2 regions of the Marinomonas pontica genome follow, and region 1 is predicted to be linked to the other one. Evidence: predicted binding sites of a transcription regulator. Region 1 holds the regulator's gene; the other holds the start of a gene.
What was found. Region 1 encodes sigma-54, which starts transcription at its own class of promoters, with help from an activator protein. Its sites were predicted from a motif close to TGGCACNNNNNTTGCTNT; they were not measured.
Positions count from the first base shown of each region.

Region 1 (4,826 bases):
TTTTAATGCGTATTTCTGTGCCTTTTCCCGCCGCAAGCATCATCATTGCCATGATGCTTTTTCCATCTACGTTGCGACCATCTTTTTCGATGGTGATGTCGCAAGAAAAGCGTGTAGTGGTTTCGATGAGTTTGCCGGCGGCACGAGCATGCAAGCCCAGCTTATTTATTATGACGATAGACTCTTCCTGCATACGCCGTACCTATATTAGTGTGTTAAAAATAGTAAATAACTCTTCGTTATTGTTTGCAGTTCGCAATTTGTCTAGCGCCTCTGAAGACTGTGCTAATTCGGCAATTTGCGCCAGAGTAGCAAGGTGTTGGTCGCATTCATGAGGAGGAACGATAAGCGCAAAGATCAGATCAACCGCTCTTTTGTCGATGGCATCGAAGTCGACTGGCGTTTGCAGTGACATCACGACGATGGCAGTGTGATTGGCTGACTCTAGTCGACAATGGGGAATCGCTATGCCATTGCCAATACCTGTGCTTCCGAGTTTTTCACGGCCAAGTAAGGCATCGTAGACAGCTTCGTTGTTGCAATGTAGACGATTTGAAGCGACTTCGGCAATGCTTTCTAAAACGCGTTTTTTACTAACGATATCTTGTTTAGCAAGAACTAGGTCTGCTTTTAATAATGATTTCAATGACATGATAAAATGGTTTCCGTTTAGATCAGTCGTTTTCGTTCATTGGAAGGAGGGATATTCATCGCCTCACGATATTTGGCTACCGTTCGTCTGGCAACCTGTATGCCTTGGTCTGCCAAAATGGCAGCGAGTTTATTGTCGCTTAATGGTTTTTTCGCCGGTTCGTCTGAAACAAGCTTTTTGATCATGGCGCGAATGGCGGTAGAGGAACACTCTCCACCTGATGCTGTGTTTACATGGCTTGAGAAAAAGTATTTTAGTTCAAAAATGCCTTTTGGGGTGTGCATGTATTTCTGAGTTGTCACCCTTGAAATGGTCGATTCATGCATTCCCACTTCTTCGGCCACATCGTGAAGTACCATGGGTTTCATGGCTTCTTCACCCAGTTCAAAGAAATCTATTTGTCTACTAACGATGCAGCTGGCCACTTTTAACAACGTTTCGTTTCGGCTTTGAAGGCTTTTCATGAACCACTTGGCTTCTTGAAGCGATGTTTTTATGTAAGTCGCATCTTCCGTTGTGGTGGCTGTACTCGCCATTGCAGAATACGTTTCGTTGATTTTTATGGGGGGGAGAGCGTCGTTGTTTAGCTCTACTTGCCAGACATCATTGCGTTTTTTGACGGACACATCAGGGATGACATAGTCTGTGTCATCAGCGTCAATAACTGAGCCAGGTCTGGGGTTTAGCTGTTGAATTAAATGAATAACTTCTTTTAACGCTTCGTCTTTTAGTTTTGTCTTTCGGCTCAGCTGAGCGAAATCACGATTGCCTAAAAGTGGTAGGTAATGATCGATTAAATTGTAAGTGCTTTTGAATAATGGATGGCTGTGAAAGGCTTCCAATTGAACAAGTAAGCAATCTCGTAAATCGATAGAGCAAACGCCAACAGGGTCGAAGCGCTGAAGTCGGTGCTGCACAGCAATAACTTCGTCAATTTCCAGCTCTTCTAGCTCTGTACTGAGTGATTCGCAAATGTCCTCGGGTGTAATGCTTAAATACCCATCAGGCTGCACACACTCAATAATCGCGTAAGCAATTTCAATGTCTCTGTCCGACATATGGGTCAGATTCAATTGCCAAATAAGGTGGTCTTGGATGCTTTCAGCGGGTGCGTTACGGCTTTCAAAATCGCTTTCACTTTCAAAGCTATTGCTGTCGCTAACGGCAGCAGAACTTTGGTAAGTGTCATCCCAGTTACTGTCTATTGATAACTCTTCTGGGATGCTTTCTGTCCACTCAGATTCTAAACGCGCTTCTTCGCTGTTTGTTTCTATTGGTGTTTCTGTTGCAATTTTGGATTCGATGCTTGCTTGAGTATCACTGTTCGTATGTTCTTCGTCATCGAGCTCAAGAAGTGGATTGGACTCTAAAAATTCATGGATTTCTTGCTTTAAATCCAACGTAGAAAGCTGCAGCAAGCGAATGGCTTGTTGCAGTTGAGGCGTCATGGTCAGCTGTTGACCGAGTTTTAATTGCAAAGACTGCTTCATAGAGCAACTCTTTTTGTTTGAATGAATTGGAACGAGTTGTGCATACTACTCCCTTTCTACAGCAATGATAAGGGGTTACAGGCGGAAGTCGTCGCCTAAATAGACCTTTTTTACCTGTTCATTGTTGATGACCGTACTCGCGTCACCAGAAGCAATGATGTAGCCATTGCCGACAATGTAGGCTTTATCGCAGATGTCGAGTGTTTCTCTGACGTTGTGATCTGTGATTAGAACGCCAATTCCACTCTCTTGTAGGTGTTTTATTATGAGCTTGATGTCGCCAACTGAAATAGGGTCTACACCAGCAAAAGGTTCATCAAGCAGTATGAATTTTGGGTTCATGGCAAGTGCTCTGGCAATCTCCACCCGACGTCTTTCGCCACCGGAGAGCGCCATCCCAAGGTTGGTGCGGATGTGGGTGATGTGAAACTCTTCGAGAAGTTCTTCAAGCCTTGCTTTTTGATCGTCTTTACTTAGCTCTTTGCGCGTTTCAAGGATGGCCAAAATGTTGTCTTCAACAGACATTTTACGAAAAATGGACGCTTCTTGAGGTAAGTAGCCAATGCCTTTTTGGGCACGAGTGTGCATGGCATCGTGGGTGATGTCGTGGCCATCGATAAAGATACCACCCGCATCATTAGCCACCATGCCAACGATCATGTAAAAGCATGTGGTTTTTCCTGCGCCATTGGGGCCGAGCAAGCCGACGGCTTGGCCGGACTCTACTGAGATAGAAACGTCTTTTACGACTTTTCTTTTTTTGTAGCTTTTAGCAAGGTGCTTTGCTTCTAGTAAGGCCATCTATTGTTTTGCCTCAGGCGCTTGTGGTTGTAATGTCATGGATACGCGTCCCGAATCTTTTTTCTCTGCGCTGAATGTGCCGTCTTGAATCATGTACAGAATGTAGTCTGCGGTGATGGAGTTTTGAATGCGGCTTAAATAACCATCGCCAATGATTTCTAATTTAGATTCGTCTGTTTGATAGTGTATTTCATTGCCTTTACTGATCACAATGTTGCCACTCCAGTCCACTTGCTGGCTGAATTTGGCTGGTGAACCTGACGCTTCGAGGCTGCTAAATTTACGCGTATTTGCGTCTGTCGAAACTTTCAGGTATTCGGCTTGGATTTCAATAGAACCTTGTTTTACAAAGACGTTGCCTTTGTAAATGGCTTGACCTGAATTTTGATCGAACGATGCTTCATCCGCTTGAATCTCTAGTGGTTTGTTGATGTCATCAGGCAGTGCGTACGTATATTGGCCAATAAGGGCAGTGGTGAGCAACATGCTGGCGTTAATGAATCGTTTCATATTTTCCTCGTACAGATCCTGTCATCACGACTTCTTCTGAATTTATATAAGTGGTAATCGTACCAGCGGAGGTCTCGCCTTGTGTAGAGGTCAGTGTCGCCGCTCCATAACTGGTAATTGATTTGTCGCTGTCTTTGTAATGCATGTTGTTTGAACTAAGCTGAATGTCTTCCGACTTTAGAAATGTCTTAGTTGCAATGACATTATCGGTTAATAGAATATCATTACTTCCATCATCGATAACCCCTTTATCTGCTTTTGCGTGCCATTGTCCTGAATTAGAGTAGCGTTCAATACTGGGGTTTTCGAGTAGCGTCTTGGATTCAGTCACAAAGTGCAGTGTTTGCTGGGCGTTCAGTGTTTCTATCAATTCACCATTTTGATCAAACTCTTTGACTTTTACTTTGGTAATAAAGTAATCGGGAGAGTTGCGCAATGAATCTGTCTGAACCAGATTTTTTATGGGGGTTGTGCTATACCAGCCTAGCAGGCCGGCACCAATAATAATCGCTGCCGCAACAAAAATGAGTTTTGGTCGAATCTGATCCGTTAAATACGACATTACATTGAGCCGTTGGTGCTAAGTATGAATAAATACACGCCATAGCAAGCGATGAGAGGAAGTCCAACCCATCTTGGGATCGCGTTCTTCTTGGTTTTCTTGAAAATGTAAATGGCAAGCGCCAATGCCAGTGTTAAACCAAGAACCCAGGGAAAGTCTCTGTGAGTGACGCTTGAATCAATGACTCCAGGTGCAAGCAATGCGGGCAATGGAAGTACGGTGGCTAAATTGAAAATGTTAGAACCCAGTACGTTACCAATTGCGATGTCGTGATGACCCTTTCTGACACTGCTTACAGAGGCAGCGAGTTCAGGAAGGCTTGTTCCAATAGCAACTATGGTTAAACCAATGACAAGCTCGCTTACCCCAAGTGCGGTCGCAATGCCTATTGCTCCCCAAACAAGCAGTTTGGAACTACCAATCAAAACAGCCAATCCAATTAAAGCAATGATTAAAGACTTTCCTATAGAGGTGTCTTCATGCTCCGACAGTTCATCTAGCTCGTCTTCTAGATCTTTGCTGCCTCGCAATAACAGGATTAATACAATCAAAAAAGCGGCAATCAGGATAATGCCATCCCAAGCTTCAAGTGTTTGATCGAATAATAAGAAGCCCGTTAGTAGTGTAATAGTAAGCACTAAAGGTACTTCTTTCGTTGAAAGGCCTTGGGCGATTGGAATGGCTGAAAATAACAGGGTGATACCAAGGACCAAAGCAATGTTGGCAATATTGGAGCCCAGCACATTGCCGATGGCAATTTCAGGTGCATTATCAAGTGCAGCAATGGCAGAAACCACCATTTCTGGTGCGG
Region 1 covers NZ_AP027271.1:1,446,778-1,451,603, forward strand. The annotation lists gene AABA11_RS06730 (HPr family phosphocarrier protein) at 1-193, opposite strand, end outside; gene ptsN (PTS IIA-like nitrogen regulatory protein PtsN) at 203-652, opposite strand; gene AABA11_RS06740 (RNA polymerase factor sigma-54) at 670-2,142, opposite strand; gene lptB (LPS export ABC transporter ATP-binding protein) at 2,218-2,943, opposite strand; gene lptA (lipopolysaccharide transport periplasmic protein LptA) at 2,944-3,453, opposite strand; gene lptC (LPS export ABC transporter periplasmic protein LptC) at 3,437-4,015, opposite strand; gene AABA11_RS06760 (calcium/sodium antiporter) at 4,015-4,826, opposite strand, start outside.

Region 2 (4,826 bases), 1.5 Mb from region 1:
AAAAGAAAACCCCCGCCGAGGCGAGGGTTTTGATCGTAAGAATAATGATCTATTACGAGGAGGTATTACTTCTTGCTGAACTCTGGGTACGCTTCCATACCACATTCAGAAAGGTCAACACCTTCGTATTCTTCTTCTTCAGATACGCGTACACCCATGATGGCTTTGATGATTAACCAAACAACCAAGCTCGTTACGAATACCCAAACAAAGATAGTCAATGCGCCGGCGATTTGACCGCCGAACGTAGTGCCGTCGTTCGTTAGTGGCACGGCTAGCAAGCCCCAAAGACCCACCACACCGTGAACAGAGATCGCACCCACTGGATCATCGATTTTAAGCTTGTCTAGTGTCAGGATAGACACAACAACAATCAAACCACCAACAAGACCAATCAGAGTCGCGCCTAGAGCAGACGGTGTGTCTGGACCTGCTGTGATAGCAACCAAACCAGCCAATGCGCCGTTTAGAAGCATGGTTAGATCGGCTTTACCGAATAGGATACGAGCTAGGATAAGCGCACCAATTGCACCACCTGCTGCTGCTGCGTTTGTGTTCAAAAACACCATAGCAACAGAGTTTGCGCTGGCGATATCGCCAAGTTTAAGAACAGAACCACCGTTGAAACCGAACCAACCCATCCAAAGTATGAATGTACCTAGCGTAGCTAGAGGTAGGTTTGCACCAGGAATAGCGCGAACTTCGCCGTTAGGACCGTATTTGCCTTTACGAGCGCCAAGTACCAAGACACCCGCTAGTGCAGCAGACGCACCTGCCATGTGAACGATACCGGAACCTGCGAAGTCAGTGAAGCCAAGGTCGCCAAGGCTAAACATACCGAATACAGAACCGCCGCCCCAAGTCCAGTTACCTTCCATTGGGTAGATGAACGCTGTCATCACAACCGCAAAGATAAGGAAAGACCAAAGTTTCATACGCTCAGCAACCGCACCAGATACGATAGACATTGCTGTTGCAACGAACACCACTTGGAAGAAGAAGTCAGACGCGCCAGAGTAAATAGAGCCGCCTTCGAAGCCACCGTCACGACCAGAGAAGTCGGTTAGAGTAGAAGCAACATCAACGTCTTGGATACCAGTAAGGAACCACTCGCCACCGTACATGATGGAGTAGCCGCATACCAAATACATGATGCAAGAAATGGCAAACAAGGCCACGTTCTTAGTGAGAATTTCCGTGGTGTTTTTCGCACGTACTAGACCTGCTTCCAACATGGCAAATCCCGCTGCCATCCACATAACCAGCGCGCCACACACCAAAAAGTAAAAGGTGTCCATCGCATATTGTAAGTGAAAAATTTGATCTTGCATGTTTCGCCCCCCTAAAGGCTTGTATGATTCGAGCAGATTAAACTGCTTCTACACCAGTCTCGCCGGTACGAATACGAACCGCTTGTTCAAGGTTAACGATAAAGATCTTACCGTCGCCGATTTTGCCAGTGTTCGCTGCGCTTGTAATGGCTTCCACTACTTGGTCAGTCATGTCGTCCGCAATGGCAAGTTCGATTTTTACTTTTGGTAGAAAATCGACGACATATTCCGCGCCGCGGTATAGTTCTGTGTGGCCCTTTTGACGTCCGAAACCTTTCACTTCTGTTACGGTGATACCTTGAACACCGATTTCAGAAAGTGCTTCTCGAACATCATCGAGTTTAAATGGCTTGATGATGGCAGTAATAAGCTTCATACCCACTGTCTCCTTTAAAAGTCAGTTTTATTGTCGTATCGCAGGTAATAAGCTTTATTCAATATGCGTGCCATATATGAAAATGCCCATAGAACAAAGGCTTTGTAAGGAATATGTCGACTTTTAGAAATTAAAAAGGGTTGGGAAAGGCTTTGGATTGTGCGGCATATTGGGCTGCCCCGCGAAACGGTTGCATTAACTTGGTGCAAAAGAGGTCAATTGATAACGCTTGCTTATGGGTCAAATCCCTATCTTATTGCTTCTGATCACAATATGAGCAGAAGCATGAGACTCTAAAAGGTGCGTTATCTCGAGGAATTGTTTTCATTGTGTGAGCAAGCGAGCAAATAGGCGCACAAAAAAGAGGCATTTTGTATTTTGCCTGACTTAGAATCTTGGTGCATCGTCCATAGATGACTTGTCTATCCCTTCTGTAGGTCTCTATACTATTAAGCAACGTGAACACAAATAATGAGAACGACATGATTGATCAATTTATAAAGCAGCTGGGCACCGGATTGGGTCAAGCCGCAGAAACACTAGGAAAGCTTCCCAAAGAAGAAATCCAAGCGCAACTGCACGATGTCGCGCGCAACACCCTGAGTAAAATGGATTTGGTCACCCGTGAAGAGTTTGAAGTGCAAGCGGCGATGTTGGCGAAATACCGTGAAAAGCTGGCAGTTCTAGAAGCGCGCTTGAATGAGCTAGAAAAAAACGACTGATTTAAGCCTGCCATACGTGGGGTTATTTCCAGCCTTGAAGCCAGTTTTCGGTCGATGTTAGTGCTTGCCAAGGCAACTGGTATTGATGTTTGTTAATGACAGCTTCAAGAATGCATTCGATAACGATGTTTTCTTCGTCTCGAATCAATTTGGTGACGATAAAATGCTTCTCTTTTTGTTGTGGCGATGTGGATGTCCACTTCGAAAGTAGAAGCTTGTTTGGGTTTATTTGATGCATTAGGGTCTTTTGTAACCTTATCAACGGAATGAAATACAGTTACGAAAAAAGTGAGGAGTCGGATTGCTTTTCACTCTAAAAATTATCAGGTCAAGGAGTGATCATGAGTTTAGCTACCATCTATAGTCGTGCCCGTGTGGGTGTGTCTTCCCCGTTAGTGACGGTCGAAACCCACATTTCAAACGGACTGCCTTCTTTAAATATAGTGGGACTTCCAGAAGCCGCTGTACGAGAATCAAAAGATCGTGTGCGCAGCGCGATCATCAACAGTCATTTCGAATTTCCTACCCGGCGCGTCACTATCAATTTAGCACCCGCCGATTTACCCAAAGAGGGTGGCCGTTATGATTTGGCCATTGCCATTAGTGTCTTAGTGGCCTCGGGACAACTGGGTGATCTACACCTTCGCGACACTGAGTTTATTGGCGAGTTGGCGTTGTCGGGCGATATTCGTGGTGTGCCGGGTTTGCTGCCATCCGCCATTGCATGCCAACAGGCGAACAGGCAATTGATCCTTCCAGAAGACAATCAACAAGAAGCGGCATTAGTGGAAGGCAATGCGGTGTTTGCTAAGCATTTGACGCAAGTAACGGCGCATTTATTAAAGCAAGCCGCGCTGCCTGCGTGTGTGTCTAAGCCAATTGAACCTTTGCCGTTAGACCACAAAGACATGCGCGATGTAAAAGGCCAATACCAAGCTCGTCGAGCCTTAGAAGTGGCCGCTGCGGGCGGGCATAATCTATTGTTTATTGGGCCTGCTGGAACGGGAAAAACCATGTTGGCGTCACGTTTACCCAGTATCATGCCTGCGATGACAGAAGCCGAAGCGTTGGCGGTGGCGTCAGTGCAATCGGTCGCAGGACGAAAAATGGGGTTGGATTGGCATTGGTCTGAACGACCTTTTCGATCGCCGCACCATTCTTGTTCGGCTGCGGCGTTGGTGGGAGGCGGATCGATACCAAAACCGGGAGAAGCGTCGTTGGCGCATTGTGGTGTTTTGTTCTTAGATGAGCTGCCAGAGTTCGACCGAAAAGTGCTCGAAGTGTTGCGTGAACCTTTAGAGAATGGCGAAGTACACATCTCGCGTGCTCGTGGCCAAGTCACTTTCCCCGCCCGTTTTCAGCTAGTCGCAGCAATGAATGCCAGTAACGAAGCGTACAATGGAGGGCAAGATTATTATCAATCCAGCGCCAGCCAAAAATACCTCAAAAAACTGTCCGCGCCTTTTTTAGACCGTATTGATTTGCACGTTGAAGTGCCGCCGTTGCCGTCCAATGTGTTGGTTAACGCGGATGAAGAAGGGGAGTGCAGTGCCAGTGTGCGTCAGCGTGTTGAGGTGGCAGTGGCCAGGCAGCGTGCTCGACAGGGCGTGCAAAATGCGCAGCTAAGTGGCCGTCAGTTGGAAGCCATTTGCGCGTTAAGCCAGGAAGATAAACAGTTTATGCAACAGGCGCTGGAAAAATTGAAATTGTCTGCGCGTGCTTATCATCGGGTGTTGAAAGTTGCGCTTACCTTAGCCGATCTAAATGACTCTCCTGTTACCAGAGCGCATTTAATGGAATCCTTGAGTTATCGCAAGATGGAAAAAACCTTGTCGATGGCGGTGTCGTCTTAGTCTGTCAAGGCGCCATGTTTTTATCCAAAAGAACAATAACCTAAAGAGTAGGTTGTTTTATCGACTTATGATAAAAATAGCGACAGACAATCATTGAGATGCACTGTATGAATAAGCTGCCATTGATACTGGGGATGGTGTTTTTTAGCGCCACGGTATTGGCTGAATCGCGAGGCTATGACTTAGAGCTTGGTCCGTCGTTATCCTATGTTGATTACAACGAATACAACGAATACAACGATGTATCTCAGAGCGGAACCGTATCTGGATTTACTGCACGCTATTCGGCGTATTACCCTTTTTCAGTATCTTTGTTGGATGTTTCCTATGTTAACAGTGACATAGATTATAAAGGCGAAGGGAAAATAAGCAGCGTCAGAAATGAAATCTACGACGTGCGAGGCATGATTGGACGCGCTTTTTTTCTAAATGGCGCGTATCGCGTGACGCCCTATTTAGGGTTGGGCTATCGCCGCTCGACGATGGACTCCAGAGGAAAAACATCCAGCACGTCCGTGGCGGGGTATAAAAGTCAGCAATCGTA
Region 2 covers NZ_AP027271.1:2,933,221-2,938,046, reverse strand. The annotation lists gene AABA11_RS13870 (ammonium transporter) at 66-1,331, opposite strand; gene glnK (P-II family nitrogen regulator) at 1,369-1,707, opposite strand; gene AABA11_RS13860 (accessory factor UbiK family protein) at 2,190-2,429, shown strand; gene AABA11_RS13855 (TIGR02450 family Trp-rich protein) at 2,452-2,667, opposite strand; gene AABA11_RS13850 (YifB family Mg chelatase-like AAA ATPase) at 2,771-4,282, shown strand; gene AABA11_RS13845 (hypothetical protein) at 4,390-4,826, shown strand, end outside.
Region 2: a site for sigma-54 is predicted at 1,763-1,780, ahead of glnK (P-II family nitrogen regulator). Genes of this name have one in related genera too.